Regions from separate parts of the Streptomyces sp. NPDC048650 genome, predicted to be linked through region 1. Evidence: riboswitches for the same ligand, from Rfam matches in the RefSeq annotation. Region 1 holds a riboswitch; the other holds the start of a gene.
What was found. A riboswitch is a leader RNA that binds a small molecule or an ion and turns the genes downstream of it on or off. The one in region 1 is predicted to bind glycine.

Region 1 (9,970 bases):
CAACCGCCGCCGCACCGTCGCCACCGCTCTGGTCCTCGCCGTCGCGGCCGGCACCGTCGTCGCGCTGCGCACCGATCTGCTCCCCTTCGGCAAGCCGTGCGGCGGCGCATCGGTCCGCCTGCGGGTGCTCGCCTCCCCCGACATCGCCCCGGCGATCAAGACCGTGGCCGCCAGGGCCCGCGTCGACGAGGTCCGTAGCGACGGCAAGTGCCTGGACGTCAAGGTCGCCGCGCGGGCCTCCTACGAGGTCGCCGACACCCTCGGACGGCGGCCGGCCGCCCCCGGCTTCCAGGTCTGGATACCGGACTCCGGCCTGTGGGTCGACCGCGTCGGATCGGAGAGCGGCACCTCGCTCACCCCCGTCGGCCCGATCGCCTCCTCCCCGATCACGCTGGGTGCCGTCCCCTCGGCCGCCGCCTCACTGGGCTGGCCGAAGAAGACCTACACCTGGTCCGAGCTGACCCGGACCGCGACCACGGACGACGAGCTCCGCCTGGGCGTCGCCGACCCCGCCCGCAGCGCCACCGGACTGCTCGCGCTGTCCCGCATCGACGCCGGCTACGCCAAGGATTCCCGGGGCTCCGGCTCGGGCGGCGATGCCGGAGCCCGTACCGCCGCCGCGGCCAAGCTGCTCTACGAGCGGGTCGCGGACGGCGACAGTCAGGTGGTGGCCACCCTGCCGCACGACGGCTCCGGCGCCGAACGCGGCAACCCGCGCCGCAACCAGGCGCTGCTGCTCTCCGAGCAGGCCGCCCATGCCCACAACTCCGGCCCGGCCGGCGGCCCCGACCTCGACCTGTTCTATCCCCGCGACGGCAGCGCCCGGCTCGACTACCCGTACACACTGGTGGACGACCGCACACTGAACGCCGACCAGACGCGGGCCGCCAGCCGCTTCATGACCCTGCTGGGTGGCGCCCCGGGACAGCAGGAGCTGCGCCGGCGAGGCTTTCGCGGAGCCAACGGCGCGGCCGACGCCGCGGTGACCTGTACCGCCGGCGGACGGACACCGCAGCCGTACTCCGCCGCCACGGCCGATCCGCCGTCGCCGAAGGACCTCCGGGCGCTGCTGGGCATGTGGACGATCACCGTGCAGAGCGCCCGCATCACGACGGTCGTGGACGCCTCGGCGTCCATGGGCAACGCGGTCCCCGGCGGGGGCGGCCAGTCCCGGATGGGCCTCGCCAGGAATTCGCTGCTCCAGGCGCTGGCCACCTTCACGCCCGAGGACGAGATCGGACTGTGGAAGTTCGCCACCCGCCTGGACGGCGACAAGGACTATGTGGAGCTGTCCCCCACCCGTCGGCTCGGCGACGGCGGCGAACACGGCGGCACCCACCGCGAGGAACTCGTCACCGCCTTCGGCGCGCTGGCTCCGGTGCCCAACGGCGCCACCGGCCTGTACGACACCACACTCGCCGCCTATGAAAAGGCCCGCCGGACGTATGCGAGCGGCAAGTTCAACTCCCTCGTCGTCGTCACCGACGGCGCCGACGACGACTCCAGCAGCATCGGGCTGGACGCGCTGGCCGGCAGGCTCAGAAAACTCGCCGACCCGAAGCGGCCGGTGCCGCTGATCGCCATCGCGATCGGCCCGGAGGCCGACAAATCGGCCCTGGACCGCATCGTGGCCCCGACCGGCGGCTCGGCGCACCGGGTCAACGACCCGTCGCAGATCCACCAGGTGGTCCTCAAGGCCATCATGGCGGCGGGGACGAAGGAGCCGCGCCGGACGAGTCCGTCCGAAGCGCGGTAGCCCGGACGTGATCCGGGTACCAGGCCGTCACCTTGATGGCGACGACGAGGAGCCCGATGGGGATGATCCAATTGAACCAGTCGGAGCCGGCGCTCGTCTGCAGCCCGATCGCGTAACTCACCGCGCTGAGGGCGAAGGCGCCTCCCCACAGAGCCGTCAGCCGCACGTTCACCTTCCGGAACAGCGGCGACCGCCACACCTCGGGTGGCGTCTGTTCCCGCGCGTACTGTTCGGTGAAGGGGACGAACGCCAGCGAGCCGAGCGCCACCACTGCGATGACCGTGTTCGCGATGACCTGGCTGTATTTCTCCAGGTCGTAGAGGTCCCCCCGGTCGAGGAAGAACGCCAGCACACCCAGCACGACGAAGAAGACGAGTCCCGTCAGGTTGAGCATCTTCGGGGCGCCGCGCTTGAGGTCCGGCAGGCACAGCACGACCGACGCCAACAGAGCTGCCAGCACGGCGTACTTCCAGGTGCTGGGGGAACTCACGACACCGAAGATGATCCACGGGGCGAACGAGAAGAGCACGCCGCCCGTCTGCCGGACGGGAGCGGCGCGTCCCGCGGACTCCGGCCGCTCGTCCCGCACCGGGCGGTGCTGCGATGCTGAGGCCAACACGCCACCTCCGCTGCACTGTCGGCGGTCGCGGCAGATCGGCACCCGCCGCATGGGCACCCTCAGGGCACCGGGCACCTCGCGGCGCGCTCTCGCGCACCGACCGTGCACGCCCGGAGGAACGATGCACCCTCAAGTATCGGACAGGTTCCCGGGCTCCGCATGTGCCCGCTGGCGCCCGGGGGGCGACTGACCCCGTCCGCCTGCAAGGGGCCGCGGGACCGACCTGTCCACACGACAGCCCCTAGGTCTCCACCGTGTGCCGAGCCCCGGGTACGGCCGGCGGCGCCCCCACCGCCCAGCCGACCGGCCAGGTGTGCACCGGCTCCCCGGTATGCATCAGCTCGCTGTAGCGGCAGGTCATCGCGGTCAGTGCGGCATCCCGGTCCAGGCCCTGCCGCAGTGCGTGGTGGTAGGCGGCGGCCTGCCAGGAGGCGCCGTTCACCCGGCGGGCGCAGCGCTCCTCGATGATGCCCAGATACAGATCCCGGTCGGCCGGTTCGACGCCCCAGGCATCCAGTCCGGCGGCCGCCAAGGGCAGCAGTTCCTGCCGGACGAGCCGTACCGCGGGGATCTCGGCGATGCCGCCGGCGCGGCCGGACCGCGGCCACTGGAGGGAGGCGTCGATGCCGTAGCGGCAGGCGGTGTCGAAGTTGGCGGACGCGGCGGCAAACGGCAGGCGCGTCCAGAGGGGGCGGGGCTCCTCGGCCAGCGCCCGCACCAGGCCGTAGTAGAAGGCGGTGTTCGCGATGACGTCGGCAACGGTGGGGCCGGCCGGCAGCACCCGGTTCTCGACCCGTAGATGCGGGACGCCGTCGACGACGGCGTAGACGGGGCGATTCCAGCGGTAGACCGTGCCGTTGTGCAGTACCAGTTCCGACAGGTCGGGCACCTCGCCCTCATCGAGCATCCGCAGCGGCTCCTGCGGTCCGCAGATCGGCAGCAGCGGCGGGAAGTAGCGCAGATTCTCCTCGAAGAGGTCATAGGCGGAGTCGACCCAGCGCTCGCCGAACCACGTGCGGGGGCGCACCCCTTGGGCCTGGAGTTCGGGCGCCCGGGTGTCGGTGGACTGCTGGAAGACCGGCGGCCGCGACTCGCGCCACAGCTCCCGGCCGAAGAGGAAGGGCGAGTTGGCCCCGACGGCCACCTGCACGGCGGCGATGGCCTGGGCGGCGTTCCAGACGGCGGCGAAGCGTCCCGGGGTGACCTGGAGATGCAGTTGGACGGAGGTACAGGCGGCCTCCGGAGCGATCGAGGCCGACCGGGAGACCAGCCGCTCGACGCCCTGTATGTCGATGGCGAAGTCCTCCCCGCGGGCCGCCCGCATCTGGTCGTTGAGGAGCATGTAGCGGTCGACGGCGGAGAGGTTGGTGGCCGTCAGGTCGGCGGCCGTCAGGGTCGGCAGAATCCCGATCATCACGATCCGGGCGGCGACCTCACGCGCCTTTCGGTCCGCGTAGGCGAGGCCCGTACGGAGTTCCTCGGCAAGCTGGTCGAGGACGCGTCCGGACAATGGATGCGGCGTGATGTTGGCCTCGAGATTGCACTGGGCGAGTTCGGTCTGGAAATCATGACTCGCGATGCGTTCCAGAACTTGGGAGTTCAGCATGCGGGGCAGTCCGTCCGCGCCCGCGAGATTGAGCTCGATCTCCAGGCCGATGAGATTCCTGGGTCGGTCGAACCGCTTCTCTGTCAGCAGCCCGCGCAGACCCGCGAGACACTCGTGCAGCTTTCTTCGATAACGCTCCCGGTCGGCCAGGTCGATCCCGTCCACGGCGGCCTTCTCCCCCATCGAAGGGTCCCTCCTCGATCGAGTGAACGGCCCGCGTCCACGGGCTGTTTGGGGCCGTCCCCGACACCACTGGGGCACGCGCTACGGTCGATGATGCCCCAGCATTCTGATCGATAACGCATCGGGGGTGCACCCGTGCCGATAGGCTCGAAGTGACGGATGGTTCGGAACGTGCGAGGGCACTCTCGTCGGCGTACTCCAATGGCATATCTCCACGGCAGATCCCATACGCATTTCTCTTGTGAGAAACGCCGACGAGATCCGGCCTACCGCGCGTTCCGGGATTTCCGAGGTGACGCCCACAAAGGCCCACGCAAAGCGGAGGAAACCCCCCTCAGGAAGGGTCCGGATTCCGCCTTGCCGGAAATCCACAAGACCAGTAGCCGAAACATTTTCAGAACATACGTCGTATAAACTCCGCACACGAGGCAGAGAGTTGGCGCCCGGTGCCGTGGCGTTTTCACCGGCACCGGGCATGTGGCTGACCCACCGGGCGGCCGCGCCGGTCGGCCATGCTCTGGCCCCGCCCGCTGACAGCGCCGTCCGCACCTGCCCGGCTTCACCGTGTCTCCGAAGTGAGAGGCGACCCACCATGCCGCTGCACCTCCCGCCTGCCCCTGCGCCCGCCCTGCGTAGCGTCCTAGCCGCCCTCAGCTCTCCCACCGCCGTCCGCGAGGCCCCCTCCTCCGCGCTGCGCGCCCATCAGGGTCCGCTCAGCCCCGACCGCCCCTTGCCCGTCCATGTCTGGGACGACGTCAGCCGCGCGGGCGGCTCGCCACAGACCCGCCTGGCCGGCTGGCGCTTCCTGGTCCGCAGCGGCGAGCGCGCCGTGGCGGCCGCCGAGGCGATGCTCACCGCCGACGGCTGGACGTTCTCGCACTTCTGCGGCGGCCCGTATGTCGCCGCGACCGAGCAGGCACTTCAGCAGGCCGACGCGCTGGCCACGCCGTACCAGCCGCGGCTGCTGTCCGTCCCGGAGCTGTACATGCTCACGCTGTGGCTGCACCACGACATCACCTCGGACGGCGCGGACGGACTGCCCGACCCCGGTGATCTGCTGGTGCCCCTGGCGCCCGCGCCACCGGGGATCGCCCCGCACCGCCCGCAGCGGGTCGCCGATCTGCTCCCCCGGCTCACCCTGCGCCTCACGCCACCCGGCCCCCTGCTCGATTCCCCGGCCGCCTGACGGCGCACTCGCCCGCCCCGCCGGGCGCCCCGCGACCCGCTCGGGCCGCGGGGCGCCGGGCTGCGCTCACCCAGGCGGTCCATTGGGTCACCAGGAGTCCCAACCTCCTTGGTGAGGCATGCAATTGAACCGCCCGCACGGGTGATGCGTCCCTCTTCAGTGACTACCACTGCCGCGAAATCCCTGCGGAAACCCGTCCGTGGGGCAACACTGGGACCAACCGATGGAAACGGGGGAGCGGCCATGACCATCTCATCGAGCCGCACGACGACGTTCACACCGCAGCGAAAGACAACTTCCATGTGCCAGCACCAACCTCCTTGCCCGTCCGCCGACTCCAGCGACCGGGAAGCCGCGCACCCCGTGGCACACCACCCCGAACAGGGCTGGAGCCTGCTGTGCAACGGCGTCCTGCTCTTCGAGGACACCGGCGAGCTGCTGCCGGACGGGCAGGTCATCGCTCCGCACCGGTCGCAGACCGAACGGGTCGCCAGCGTGGCCTGACAGGCTCGCACCCGGCAGAACAACAGGGCCCCCGGCAGCTGCCGAGGGCCCTTGATGTTGTCCGGACGGATCAGGCGACGTGGCCCGGACGGATCAGGCGTCGTACTCGTCCAGAGGCGGGCAGGAGCAGACGAGGTTACGGTCGCCGAAAGCACCGTCGATCCGGCGCACCGGCGGCCAGTACTTCTCCGCGGCCACCACGCCGGCCGGGAAGACGGCCTCGTCGCGGCTGTACGGATGCGACCAGTCGCCGACCAGCACGCCCGCGGTGTGCGGGGCGTTGCGCAGCGGGTTGTCGTCCTTGTCCCACTCGCCCGAGCCGACCTTCTCGATCTCCGCCCGGATGGCGATCATCGCGTCGCAGAACCGGTCCAGCTCGTCCAGGTCCTCGCTCTCGGTCGGCTCGATCATCAGGGTGCCGGCCACCGGGAAGGACATCGTCGGCGCGTGGAAGCCGTAGTCGATGAGCCGCTTGGCGACATCGTCGATGCTCACGCCGGTCGCCTTGGTCAGCTGCCGGACGTCGATGATGCACTCGTGGGCCACGAGGCCGCCGGGGCCGGTGTAGAGCACCGGGTAGTGCGCCTCCAGCCGCTTGGCGATGTAGTTGGCGCTGAGAACCGCGACCTGGGTGGCGCGCTTGAGGCCCTCGCCGCCCATCAGACGCACATACGCCCAGGAGATCGGCAGGATGCCGGCCGAGCCCCAGGGGGCGGCGGAGATCGGACCGACGCCCGTCTCGGGACCCGCTGTCGGCTGCAGCGGGTGGTTGGGCAGGTACGGCGCCAGGTGGGCGCGCACGCCGACCGGGCCGACGCCGGGGCCACCGCCGCCGTGCGGGATGCAGAACGTCTTGTGCAGGTTCAGGTGCGAGACATCGCCGCCGAACTTGCCGGGCTCGGCCAGACCCACCAGCGCGTTGAGGTTGGCACCGTCGACGTAGACCTGACCGCCGGCGTCGTGCACCGCCGCGCAGATCTGGGTGATGTGCTCCTCGAACACACCGTGCGTGGAGGGGTAGGTCACCATCAGCACCGCGAGCTCGTCCCGGTGCTTCTCGATCTTGGCGTGCAGATCGTCGGCGTCGACCTCGCCGTCCTCGCCGGTCTTGACGACGACGACCTTCATCCCGGCCATGACGGCGCTGGCGGCGTTGGTGCCGTGCGCCGAAGAGGGGATCAGGCAGATGGTGCGCTGCTCGTCACCGTTGGCGCGGTGGTAGGCGCGGACGGCCAGCAGACCCGCGAGCTCCCCCTGCGAGCCGGCGTTCGGCTGGATGGACACCTTGTCGTAGCCGGTGACCGTGGCGAGGCGCTCCTCCAGCTCCTGGATCAGCGTGAGGTAGCCCTGCGCCTGGTCGGCGGGCGCGAAGGGATGCAGCTGGCCGAAGGCGGGCCAGGTGACCGGCTCCATCTCCGTGGTGGCGTTCAGCTTCATCGTGCAGGAGCCGAGCGGGATCATGCCGCGGTCCAGCGCGTAGTCCTTGTCGGCCAGCGTGCGCAGGTAGCGCAGCATCGCGGTCTCGGAACGGTACTGGTGGAAGACCGGGTGCGCGAGGTAGTCGTCGCCGCGCAGCAGCTCGGGCGGCAGCGACTCGGCGACGGCGGCGTCCAGCTGCTCGACGTCGCCCTGCACCCCGAAGGCGCCCCAGACACCGGACAGCTGCGCGCGCCCGGTGGTCTCGTCGCAGGCGATCCCCACCAGGTCCGCGTCGACCAGCCGGAGGTTGACCCCGGCCTCACGGGCCGCGGCGACGACCTCGGCGGCCCGGCCGGGCACCCGCGCGGTGAGCGTGTCGAAGTACGTGCCGTGCACGATCTCCACCCCGCCGGCCCGCAGCCCCTCGGCCAGGACGGTGGCGTAGCGGTGGGTGCGCCGGGCGATGGTCCGCAGGCCCTCGGGACCGTGGTAGACGGCGTACATCCCGGCCATCACGGCGAGCAGCACCTGAGCGGTACAGATGTTGCTGGTGGCCTTCTCGCGGCGGATGTGCTGCTCGCGGGTCTGCAGGGCGAGGCGGTAGGCCTTGTTGCCGTCGGCGTCGACGGAGACGCCCACCAGGCGGCCGGGCAGGCTGCGGGCGAACTTCTCGCGCACCGCCATGAAGCCGGCGTGCGGACCGCCGAAGCCCATCGGGACGCCGAAGCGCTGGGTGGTGCCGACAGCGATGTCCGCGCCGAGCTCGCCGGGCGAGGTCAGCAGGGTCAGGGCGAGCAGGTCGGCGGCGACGGTGACGACCGCGCCCAGCTCCTGGGCCTGCGCTATGACGGCCTGCGGGTCACGCACCGCGCCGGAGGCGCCCGGGTACTGCAGCAGGACGCCGAAGACGCCGCGCTCGGCGATCTCGGCCGGAATGCCGTCGGTGAGGTCCGCGACGACCACCTCGACACCGGTCGGCTCGGCACGGGTCTGGATCACCGCGATGGTCTGCGGCAGGCAGTCGGCGTCGACCAGGAAGACGCCCTGCTTGACCTTGCCGACGCGGCGGGAGAGGGCCATCGCCTCGGCGGCGGCGGTGCCCTCGTCCAGCAGGGAGGCTCCGGACGTCGGCAGTCCGGTCAGCTCGGCGACCATGGTCTGGAAGTTCAGCAGCGCCTCGAGGCGGCCCTGCGAGATCTCCGGCTGGTAGGGCGTGTACGCCGTGTACCAGGCCGGGTTCTCCATGACATTGCGCAGGATCACCGGCGGGGTGAACGTGCCGTAGTAGCCGAGCCCGATCATGGACGCCAGGACCTGGTTGCGGTCCGCGAGACCGTGCAGCTCCTTCAGGACCTCGGCCTCGGTACGGGCCTGCGGCAGGCCGAGGGCCTCGGCGCTCTTGATCACGTCGGGAACGGCGGTGGCGGTCAGCTCGTCCAGCGAGCCGAAGCCGACCTGCGCGAGCATCTTCGCCTGCGCCTCGTGGTCGGGACCGACGTGCCGGCGCTCGAAGGGCGTACCGCGCTCCAGCTCGGTCAAGGAGATGCGATTCATGGTCATCTGCGGGGGCCTCCTGGTCAGTGCGACCTACGAGGGGCACCAAGGCGCTGGTGCCCGGACGGCCTCCCCCTCTGTCATCTCAACCTGAGAGCTTCACCGGTCCGCAGGCTGCGGCCCGGCTTTCACCGTCGGTGAGGAGGGGCCCGGATTCATGCGTCCCGCGGCCCGACCTGCTTTCCAGAGTGACCTCGTCCATGCGGTACGGATGCCTGAGAGATTCCGGGGAGGATTTGCTCCTTCGGCGCCCCCGCCGTGAACGGCAAGGGACTCTCCCGCATGGGGTCAGCGGCCATCCGTCAGCCTACCAGCGCACCTGTCGGGGGAACCTTCGAGTGGCCAGGGCATTAAATGTGACGTTTGGTAGTTGTCACAGGGCAGTTGCGACCACAAGGAGGGGCTGTGCACACCGATATCGATCCCCGGAGCCTGATCGGCCGCAAAGCGTTCGACCGGAACGGCACCAAGATCGGGACCATTGACGAGGTATATCTCGATGACGCGACCGGCGAGCCCGAGTGGGCTGCGGTGCGTACCGGCCTCTTCAGCCGGGACGCATTCGTCCCGCTGGAGCCGAGCGAGCTGGCCGACGAGGGGCTGCAAATCCCCTACGACCGCAAGTTGATCAAGGACGCCCCGGACTTCGGGGTGGGCCGCCATCTCTCCCCTGAGCAGGAACTTCAGCTCTACCACCATTACCGACTGGATATCTCCTCCCCCGCCCCCGATTCCGACCCGTCCTCCGGCGACCAGGACTTCGGCCGGGTCGCCGGCTCGGAGGACTGACCGCCCTCGGGCGGACCGCCCCCCAGCGGCAGGGGATCCCCCGGCCGCAGCGCCGGGTCGTCGACGGCAAAGGTCCGCACTCTCCCCGGTGCGGACCACGGCTGCTCGAAACGCACGGTCACTCTGCCCACCCCGCTGCCCTGCACCCACCCGGCGCCGTAGTCGTCGTGGATCACATCGAGCCCCGGATGCCAGCACCGCGGCCGCTCCTCCGTCGGCTCCTGCTCCCCCGCCGCCTCGGCCGCCTGCTCCGCCACCGCCGCCCTGGCCACCGCCTCCGCCGCCTCCTGCTCGGTCGCCAGCTGAGCGAACAGGTCTTCCTGCGTGAAGTCGGCCAGCCCACTCACGCCGACC
Region 2 (9,970 bases), on a different contig from region 1:
CGGCCAGACCTCGATATGCGTCTTGAAGGAGTATCCGAAGCACGGCACATGGCACCTGGCCGCTTCCGGACCGAATTTGTAGTCGACGCCGACGAAAATGCCCTTGATGAAGTCCCAGTACTGCTCGTACACGGGCTTGTCCAGGCCGAGATTCTTCTTCACCGCGGCGATGTCCGCGGCCGTGGGGGCCTTTCCGATGTACTGCTGGGCAAGCTGGTCGGTGCTCTGCCCGGCCATTTTCGGCAGCAGGAAGAAAATGCCGAATGTGACCGCGCTGACGATCAGCAGCAGGATCACTGCGCTGATCAACCTGCGGATGATGTACGAGAACACGGGGATGCGGCGTCGGCGCCGCGAGCCGGTAGCGACCGGCCCGCGGACACCAATGCCTTCACCTGCCTTCCAGGGCTGCTACTTCTTGACGCCGATGTTGAGGTAGTCGTACTCGCCACTGAAGGCCGAGGTGGACACCATGTTGGTGGCCTTGGGCGAGCGGTACATCAGGACCTTGAAGTAGGTGAGCGGCACGATCACCGCCTGCTCCATCGTCTTCTTGTCGATCTCGGCGTACGCCTTTTCCCGAGCGGCCTTGTCGGTGTTGGCGATGGCGCTGTTGAGCAGCTTGTTGATGCCCGGGTCGTCCAGCTCCGACAGGTTGGTGTTACCGGACTGGCTGATCGCCTTGCCGTTGAGGATCTGCTGCAGGTAGCCGTAGCCGGTCGGGAAGTCCGAGCCCCACTGCATCATGATGAGACCGACGTTGTTCTTCTTGTTGAACTTCGGCACACCCGCGTAGTCCGAGAAGTACTTGCTCGTCGGGTAGCTCTGGATCTTCGCCGTCACACCGATCTTCTTCAGCGACTCGATGACCGAGGTCGCCGCGTCCACCTCGTCCTGGCGGTCGTTGCGCGCCAGGATGGTGGTCGTGGTCTTGCCGGCGCCGCACTTCTTCCAGTGCTTCTGGGCCTCCGCCAGGTTCAGCTTGTCACCGCTGTACTTCTGCGGGTACTGGTCGAACTTCTGGTAGCCGTCGATGTCGGTCGGCAGCACGGTGGAGGCGATCTGGCCGCGTATCGGGCCGCCGAGCGAGGTCTGCACGGCCTTCTTGTCGATCGCGTACTCGACGGCCTTGCGGCACTCGATGTTGTCGAACGGCTTCACCTTGGTGTTGATCGCCGAGTAGACGAGACGCTGACCGAGCGCGTTGTCGGTGTTGCCCTTCTCCTTGGAGTCCGTCAGGAGCTGGGCCTGCGTCTGGCCGTCGACACCGCGGCCGGCCAGGTCGACGTGGGTGTTGCCGGACTGGAGGTCCTTGTCGATGGTCGACTGGGCGACCTTCAGCTTCAGGACGATCTTCTCCGGCAGCTGCTTGCGCAGCGGGTCGGTCTTCGCGGACCACTGCGGGTTGCGAACGAGGGTGAGCTGCTTGCCCTCCTCGTAGCTCTGGAACTTGTACGAGCCGGAGGAGACCACGGACTTGGTGTAGTCCGCGCCCTTGTCCTTGGCCTGCGGGACCGGCGCGGTCTGCGGGGCGCTGACGAGGTAGTCGAACTCCGCGAACGCCTGCTTGAGGTGGAAGACGATCGTGTGCTCGTCGGGGGTCTCGATGGACTTCAGACCGGCCTTGCTCTTGTCCTTGTAGGGACCCTTGTAGCCGCCGCCGTCGTTGTCCTTGAGGAACTGCTGGAAGTAGTTCGGGCCGAGCGAGAGCGTGTCACGCGCGAAGTTGCTGCGCTCGACGGCGTACTTCACGTCCTGCGAGGTGATCTTGGAGCCGTCGTCGTACTTCAGACCCTTGCGGATCTTGTACGTCCAGGTCTTGCCCCCGTCGGTGGGCTTGCCCATCGACTCGGCGAGGTCCGGAGCCAGCTCGTTCCCCTTCGCGCCGGCGCCCGGCTTGAAGGTGGTGAGCGGGCGCGCGTAGAGCCGGCTGAAGTTGTAGATGAAGGCGTAGTACGTGTTGCCCGGGTCGAACGACTCGGGGGCGTCGCTGATCGCGTAGTTGAGCGTGCCGCCCTTCGCGTCCGAGGCGTTGACGACGCCCGTGGTGGCGGCGTTCGCCGTGCCGGACTCGCCGTCGGAGCCCTTGCCCCCGCTGCAGCCGGCCAGCAGCAGGCCGGCACTGGTGATGGCCGCGATAGCCGCGACCGGAACTGACCTTCGCATCGTGGTCGGTATCCCCTTCGTTCGTCGAAACGTGAGCACTGCGGTTGAGGCGTCTGGGCGGGTGCCGGCGGAACTCAGCGGCTGCGCGGGTCCAGTGCGTCCCTCAGACCGTCACCGAGCAGGTTGAACGCCAGCACGGTGACGAAGATCGCGAGGCCGGGGACGATCATGTACTGAGGGTCGACCTCGTAGTACTTGACCGCCTGGTTGAGCATGCCGCCCCAGGACGCCTGGGGCGGCTGGATGCCGACGCCCAGGAAGCTCAGCGCCGCCTCGAAGAGGATGTTGGAGGGGATCAGGAGCGTCGAGTAGACGATGATCGGCCCCACCAGGTTGGGCAGCAGTTCACGGAAGAGGATGAACGGCCCGCGGGCGCCCATGCCGCGGGCGGCGTCCACGAACTCGCGCTCCCGCAGCGACAGCGTCTGCGCCCGCACGATCCGTCCCATGTACGGCCAGTTGAAGAAGCCGATCACGAAGATCAGGACGGAGATGTGCAGCGGCAGCCCCTCCAGGCCGAAGGCACCGCCCTGCAGCGAGGCGGAGATCGCGATGGCGAACAGCAGCAGCGGGAAGGCCAGGAAGACGTCCATCATGCGGCTGATGAACGCGTCCACCCGGCCGCGGTAGAAGCCCGCGACCACACCGAGGACGGTGCCGATCGCCACCGACAGCAGCGTCGCGCCGAAGGCCACGATCAGCGACACCCAGGAGCCCTCGATGATGCGGGCGAGCAGGTCGCGGCCGAACTTGGGGTCCACACCCAGGGGGTGATCGCCGCTCATGCCGCCGAGGTCGCCCTTGGGCAGCGTGGTGTTGGGGTCGATCAGACTCTGGTTGGGGCTGTCCGGGTCCAGGCCGAGCAGGGACTGGAGGGGACGGGAGAAAGCGGCGAGGACGACGAGCAGGATGACAACGATGGCGCCCGCTACCGCGACCTTGTCGCGGCGGAAGCGCAGCAGCGCGATCTGGCCGAGCGAGCGCCCTTCGATGCGCTTGCTCTCCACGCCTTGCAGCACCGCTTCCGGCTGCGCCTCGGCAGCCGCCCCGGTGGTCTCGATCGGTGCGGTCACGGTGCCTTTGACCCCTCTCGGCCGACGGTGGTCGGCCCATGCCCGCCGCGGTAGCGGCTTGGTTCACATCACTGGTGCACCGGCCGCCACGGACGCGGCCGAGCAGTTCGGACGGACGTCGCGGAAGGTGGCCCGGGAGGAAATCCGGGATGCGCGCGACGCCGGTTCGGATGATCGGTCGTACAAAGAGCCGAAGCTCTCTGTTGCCGGAGTCTTCATCCGATTCGCGATCACTCACCAGTCCTGGCGGTGAATGGATGCGTAACTGTGATGTGGTCCGCCGGGTTCCGTTATACGAACAGGGGTACCGGCTGAGCGGGTCGAGGGCCCACGAAAGGGGCGCGCAACCACGGTGCACTTGGGGTGAATTCACCCCAAGATCGGCGGCCGGCGGCGGCGCCCGCTGCTGACTTCGGTGTCAGTAGGCGCGCGGGTAGCCGTAGCCGTAGGACGGCGCCGGAGCGGGCGGGGCACCCGCGGGGCCGCCGTAGCCGTCGCGGTCGAAGAACGGGCGGGTGGAGGCGCGCATCCACATGCCGACGGGGTCGTATTCGTCGTTCATCGCGACCGTCGAGACGGGCAGACCGTCCGGCACCGCGCCGATCGACTGCTGAATCATCAGCCGCACCGAATCCACCGCCTGCTGCCCGGTGTCGTACAGATCCAGCCCGATCGCCAGATAAGGGGCACCGAGGGCCGGTTGCACCCAGGCCCGGCGCAACGACCGCACGGCGGGCGTCCGGTGGGCGTTCTGGGCGAGCAGGGCATAGAACTGCGGGATGTCGATGACCGGTTCGGAGAGCCGCAGCGGCCCGGCGGGCAGCCGGTCGAGGCCGCCGGCGATACGGCGCAGGTCCAGCCACGGAATGCCCACACCGCCACCGGGAGCGTGCGGATTCAGCCACAGCCCCCAGCGGTCGGGGAAGAGCGATGCGGCGATCTCGGGGCCGCTGACCAACTCGTGGTCGCGGTTCCAGCCGGAGGCGGCGAGCGCGGCGGCGGAGGTCACACAGGGCGCGTAGCCCAGCCCCTCGACCTCCATGTTCCCGTACTGCGCATCGGGTGTCCCGGCGCGGCCCTGCCACAGCAGCATCCAGACCTGCCCGGCGGCGAGCGCGGCCAGCAGCCCCTCGTAGGCGTCGTAGCGGTCGGGCGAGACCTGCTGCAGCATCTGCTCGACGTGGTCGGCCGCCGCCGCTCCCTGATGCGCACCCGCGCTCACGTGGTCCCGTCCCTTCTCCTCGGCAGGGCACGTGAGGTGCGCCCGCCCGTCATCCAACCAGCTTACGAGTGGTCCCGGGAGTAGAAGGGCCGCACGCGCTCCAGCATCCAGTCGGCCACCGGATCGCCCTGCGCGACGTCGAGCATGACGAGCTGGACGGGCCAGGGCACCGGCACCGTGCCGAGCGCATGCCCCAGGGCGTTCAGGACCGCTTCGCGGGCGGATCCGTCCTGCAGCGCCCCGGCGTCCGCCGCGACCTGAACTCCGACGAACAGCGCGGGCGTGTCGCCCTCGACACTTGCCAGGGCACGCCGGGCAGTCAGGACAATTGGGGTGCCGGAGAACTCGAGTCCGGCCGCGGCCAGGAAGTCGACCGGCTCCTCCTGCCAGTCCGGCTCGAAGAGCCGGACCCGGCCGCCGCTGGGCAGTTGGCCATCGGCCTCCGCGCGGCCCGCCCGGCACAGTTCGGCCACCGCGGGCGCCGGGAGGGGAACACCTATGGTGCCGTCCGGATTGACCGCGATCCCCATCTTCGGCGGCAGTCCGCGGGCGAACTCGCGGGCCGGGGCGACGGTGAACGGCATGTGCGCCCCGACGGCCTTCATGAACTCCTGCTCGGAGCTGAAGACCGGGACGTAGGCCAGGCCGGCTATCTCCACGGTGGGCAGATCCAGCCCGCGGGCACCCGGCCCCGCGCTCTGCGGGCCGCCGCCGTTGGGCAGCGGCACCCACACCCGGCTGCGGCCGAGGACCTCCACGATCCGGCCACCCGCGCCCGGGTGTCCGACCGCGGCCGACAGCACTTCTTCCAACTCGTTCGCCGGCCAGGCCAGCTGCGGTATCCCCTGCTCCGGAAAGTGCCCCTGCTCCGGAAATGTCATCTGCATCCACCCGTTCCGAACCGCGCCTTCTGGCCAACGACCCTAGACGAGGAAGCGGGCGGCACAACCCGCGGGGCGGCACCGGGCGACCGGCCCGTCCGCTCAGTCGAAACCGACCGTCCGCAAGGCGCCGGCCGCCCGCCGGTCCAGCAGCACCGCCGAGCCGAACCCCTCCGGCAACCGGCCCGCCCCGGCCGCCGCGACCAGCCCGCCCACCGCTCCCCGGTGGCGCGCGAAGGCGTACCCCGAGACCCCGCGCCCCCGCTCCTCCTGGCCGGACAGCGCCACCTCGGGCGGCACGTCGAGCAGCACCAGATGCAGCCCGCGGCCCCCGCGCCGGGCCGACCACGCGACCCAGCGGCGCACCCAGGCCAGCGTCCCGCAGTCGTGCACCACCACGCTGGTGCCCGAGCGCAGCGCGCGGTGCAGCCCGAGGTAGTGCGCGGCCCGGACCAGCGGGCGATAGAGGCCGTACGGCAGGCGGCGCAGCGGGCCGCGCTCCCAGCGCTCGCGGACGTCCTGCGAATCGATGCGGTGCACCGCGGCTCCGCGGGCGTCCAGCGACGGCACGGCGCGGTGCATCAGGGTGCTCTTGCCGCTGCCCGGCAGCCCGGAGACCACCACCAGGTCGCCCGCCGGGAAGCGCAGTTCCGCCGCCAGGGGGCCGGACCCGCGCAGGTCCAGGACGCCGTCGCCGGGCCGGAGGACGCCCCGGGAGGCGCGCCGCGGGCGGTGTGCCGGCGGCGGCTCCTCGGGAGCGGCCCCTGATGTTGTCGCGAATGCGGTTTCGCGGTGCACCGTGATCGCCCCTCCCGGTCCGGTTCGGCGCCGGTTCGGCCCCGTTCCCACCTCGCAGAGTGTCAAGAAAAGGTAATGGACATCAAGGCGATTGTCGGATCTGTCCAGCTCGTGGGCCGGTCGACGACCGCCCCTCCTCGATCGGGCGATCCCGTGCAATGATGTCGGCGCCACGTGCGCACCTCTGCTCACCTGCGCACAGCCAACTGCATACCGGCCGCTTGAATCCGCGCGGGAGAGTCCCCGGCCGCCACGGCGGGGCGCCGAAGGAGCAAGTCCTCCCTTGAATCTCTCAGGCCCCTATACCGCGCGGGCGAGGCAGATCTGAAAAGCGAGCCACTGCCCGGTCGACGGGGCGGCTCCACCCAAGGTGCAAACCGGGTCCGTTCGCGGGATCCCGGTGAACCTCTCAGGTTCCGATGACAGATGGGGAGAACGTCTTGTCACCCATGCCTGGGAGCCCAGAACCATGACTGATGCCCCCCGCCGCACCGCGCTGGATGCCACCCATCGCGCGCTCGGCGCGACCATGACCGACTTCGCCGGCTGGGACATGCCGCTGCGCTACGGCAGCGAGCGCGACGAACATGTCGCCGTCCGCACCCGCGCCGGCCTCTTCGACCTCTCCCACATGGGCGAGATCACCGTCACCGGACCGCAGGCCGCCGACCTCCTGGACTACGCCCTGGTGGGCAACATCGGCGGCGTCAGGACCGGCCGCGCCCGCTACACCATGATCTGCGAGGCCGAGGGCGGCATCCTCGACGACCTGATCGTCTACCGCCTCGCCGACCAGGAGTACATGGTCGTCGCCAACGCCTCCAACGCCCAGGTGGTGCTGGACGCGCTGGCCCACCGGCAGGCGGGCTTCGACGCCGCGGTGCGCGACGACCGCGACGCCTACGCCCTGCTCGCCGTCCAGGGACCGGAGTCCCCCGGCATCCTCAAGCGCCTGACCGACGCCGACCTGGACGGCCTGAAGTACTACGCGGGTCTGCCCGGCACCGTCGCCGGGGTGGACGCGCTGATCGCCCGTACCGGCTACACCGGCGAGGACGGCTTCGAGCTGTTCGTACGGCCGGCGGACGCGGTCGCCCTCTGGGCGGCGCTGACCGAGGCGGGCAAGGACGCCGGGCTGGTCCCGTGCGGGCTGTCCTGCCGCGACACCCTGCGCCTGGAGGCGGGGATGCCGCTGTACGGGCACGAGCTGACCACCGCGACCACGCCGTTCGACGCGGGCCTGGGCCGGGTCGTGAAGTTCGAGAAGACCACCAACGGCGGCGACTTCGTGGGCCGCGCCGCGCTGGCGGCGGCCGCCGAGCGCGCCGAGACCAGCCCGCCGCGCAAGCTGGTCGGACTGATCGCCGAGGGCCGCCGGGTACCGCGTGCCGGGTATCAGGTCGTCGCCGCCGACGGCACGGTCATCGGCGAGGTCACCTCCGGGGCACCGTCCCCGACGCTGGGCAAGCCGCTCGCCATCGCCTACCTGGACGCGGCCCACGCCACGCCGGGCACCGAGGGCGTCGCCGTGGACATCCGGGGAACCCACGAACCGTACGAGGTCGTGGCGCTGCCCTTCTACAAGCGCCAGAAGTAGCGGTCCCGCGCCGGGAGCGGCACCCTCCGCCGTCTCACTGGGCAAGACCCCATTCACGATCACACCCTCGCGTACAGGAGAATCGAGCCATGAGCAACCCCCAGCAGCTGCGCTACAGCAAGGAGCACGAGTGGCTGTCGGCCGCCGCGGACGGCGTCTCGACGGTCGGCATCACCGAGCACGCCGCCAATGCGCTCGGCGATGTCGTCTATGTGGAACTTCCTGAGGTCGGCTCGACGATCACGGCGGGCGAGACCTGCGGTGAGCTGGAGTCGACCAAGTCGGTCAGCGATCTCTACTCGCCCGTGGACGGCGAGATCACGGAGATCAACGAGGACGTCGTCGCCGACCCCTCGCTGGTGAACTCCGCCCCGTTCGAGGGCGGTTGGCTGTTCAAGGTGAAGATCAGCGGCGAGCCGGGCGAGCTGCTGTCGGCCGACGAGTACGCCGCCTTCACCCAAAGCTGAGCCTTCCGGCTCTCCCCGCCACCGCCCGATCGGAAGCGCTCCGCGCCCCCTGACCCCTCCAGGAAAGACTCATGTCGCTTCTCAACAGCTCCCTCCACGAGCTCGACCCCGACATCGCCGCCGCCGTCGACGCCGAGCTCCACCGCCAGCAGTCCACCCTCGAGATGATCGCGTCGGAGAACTTCGCCCCCGCCGCCGTCATGGAGGCCCAGGGCTCCGTCCTCACCAACAAGTACGCCGAGGGCTACCCCGGCCGCCGCTACTACGGCGGCTGCGAGCACGTCGATGTCGTCGAGCAGATCGCCATCGACCGCATCAAGGCGCTCTTCGGCGCCGAGGCCGCCAACGTCCAGCCGCACTCCGGCGCGCAGGCCAACGCCGCCGCGATGTTCGCGCTGATCAAGCCGGGCGACACGATCCTGGGGCTGAACCTCGCGCACGGCGGGCACCTGACCCACGGCATGAAGATCAACTTCTCCGGCAAGCTCTACAACGTGGTGCCCTACCACGTCGACGAGAAGACCAACCTGGTCGACATGGAAGAGGTCGAGCGCCTCGCCAAGGAGCACCGCCCGAAGCTGATCGTGGCCGGCTGGTCCGCGTACCCGCGCCAGCTGGACTTCGCCGAGTTCCGGCGCATCGCCGACGAGGTCGGCGCGTACCTGATGGTGGACATGGCGCACTTCGCCGGTCTGGTGGCCGCGGGTCTGCACCCCTCCCCGGTGCCGCACGCCCACGTCGTGACCACCACCACCCACAAGACCCTGGGCGGCCCGCGCGGCGGCGTCATCCTGTCCACCCAGGAGCTCGCCAAGAAGATCAACTCTGCGGTCTTCCCCGGTCAGCAGGGTGGCCCGCTGGAGCACGTCATCGCGGCGAAGGCGGTCTCCTTCAAGGTCGCGGCGTCCGAGGAGTTCAAGGAGCGCCAGCAGCGCACCCTGGACGGCGCCCGCATCCTCGCCGAGCGTCTGGTCCAGCCGGACGTCACCGAGGTCGGCGTCTCCGTCCTGTCCGGCGGCACCGACGTCCACCTGGTCCTGGTCGACCTGCGCAACAGCGAGCTGGACGGCCAGCAGGCCGAGGACCGCCTCCACGAGGTCGGCATCACGGTCAACCGCAACGCCATCCCGAACGACCCCCGCCCCCCGATGGTCACCTCCGGGCTGCGCATCGGTACGCCGGCGCTGGCCACCCGCGGCTTCACGGTCGAGGACTTCCGCGAGGTCGCCGACGTCATCGCCGAGGCGCTCAAGCCGTCGTACGACGTGGCGGCGCTGAAGGCCCGGGTCACCGCGCTGGCGGACAAGCACCCGCTGTACCCGTCCCTGTGACGGTTGCCACTCCGTAAGCACCAGCCGCGAGCCCGGGGCCGGACACCCGCCCCGGGCTCGCGGCCGGTCCGCGGCCGCGCCATCCGCCGTTACCCCTGCCGACGGCCGTCCGCCGGGTCCCGTCCGTGGGCTGCCGTCGCCGTCCGCGTTACGCTCGAAATCCGGCGCAGAAACGTACCTGCTGCCGTATGGGCTCCACCCCCGGCCCCACCGCGCAACCGCTCCACCATCCACCACGAGCAGCCAAGGGAGTCCGCAACCGTGGCCATCTCCGTCTTCGATCTCTTCTCCATCGGCATCGGGCCCTCCAGCTCCCACACCGTCGGCCCGATGCGCGCCGCCCGCATGTTCGTGGGCCGGCTCAAGAAGGACGGCCTGGTCGCCCAGACGGCCTCGGTGCGCGCCGAGCTCTTCGGCTCCCTGGGCGCCACCGGC

Region 2: another riboswitch for glycine. It lies ahead of gcvT (glycine cleavage system aminomethyltransferase GcvT); the one in region 1 lies ahead of gcvP (aminomethyl-transferring glycine dehydrogenase).

The regions. Positions count from the first base shown of each region.
Region 1 covers NZ_JBICVM010000016.1:144,318-154,287, forward strand. Annotated here, with positions in the region: gene ACGFML_RS32815 (substrate-binding domain-containing protein) at 1-1,756, shown strand, start outside; gene ACGFML_RS32820 (hypothetical protein) at 1,701-2,375, opposite strand; gene ACGFML_RS32825 (glutamate-cysteine ligase family protein) at 2,617-4,164, opposite strand; gene ACGFML_RS32830 (hypothetical protein) at 4,757-5,350, shown strand; gene ACGFML_RS32835 (DUF5999 family protein) at 5,651-5,854, shown strand; gene gcvP (aminomethyl-transferring glycine dehydrogenase) at 5,948-8,833, opposite strand; glycine riboswitch at 9,021-9,118, opposite strand; gene ACGFML_RS32845 (PRC-barrel domain-containing protein) at 9,233-9,616, shown strand; gene ACGFML_RS32850 (DNA polymerase IV) at 9,526-9,970, opposite strand, start outside.
Region 2 covers NZ_JBICVM010000001.1:1,018,690-1,028,659, reverse strand. Annotated here, with positions in the region: gene ACGFML_RS04735 (ABC transporter permease) at 1-333, opposite strand, end outside; gene ACGFML_RS04730 (ABC transporter substrate-binding protein) at 412-2,166, opposite strand; gene ACGFML_RS04725 (ABC transporter permease) at 2,241-3,239, opposite strand; gene ACGFML_RS04720 (enhanced serine sensitivity protein SseB C-terminal domain-containing protein) at 3,658-4,461, opposite strand; gene ACGFML_RS04715 (enhanced serine sensitivity protein SseB) at 4,524-5,342, opposite strand; gene ACGFML_RS04710 (AAA family ATPase) at 5,445-6,146, opposite strand; glycine riboswitch at 6,363-6,458, shown strand; gene gcvT (glycine cleavage system aminomethyltransferase GcvT) at 6,610-7,737, shown strand; gene gcvH (glycine cleavage system protein GcvH) at 7,827-8,204, shown strand; gene glyA (serine hydroxymethyltransferase) at 8,276-9,535, shown strand; gene ACGFML_RS04690 (L-serine ammonia-lyase) at 9,797-9,970, shown strand, end outside.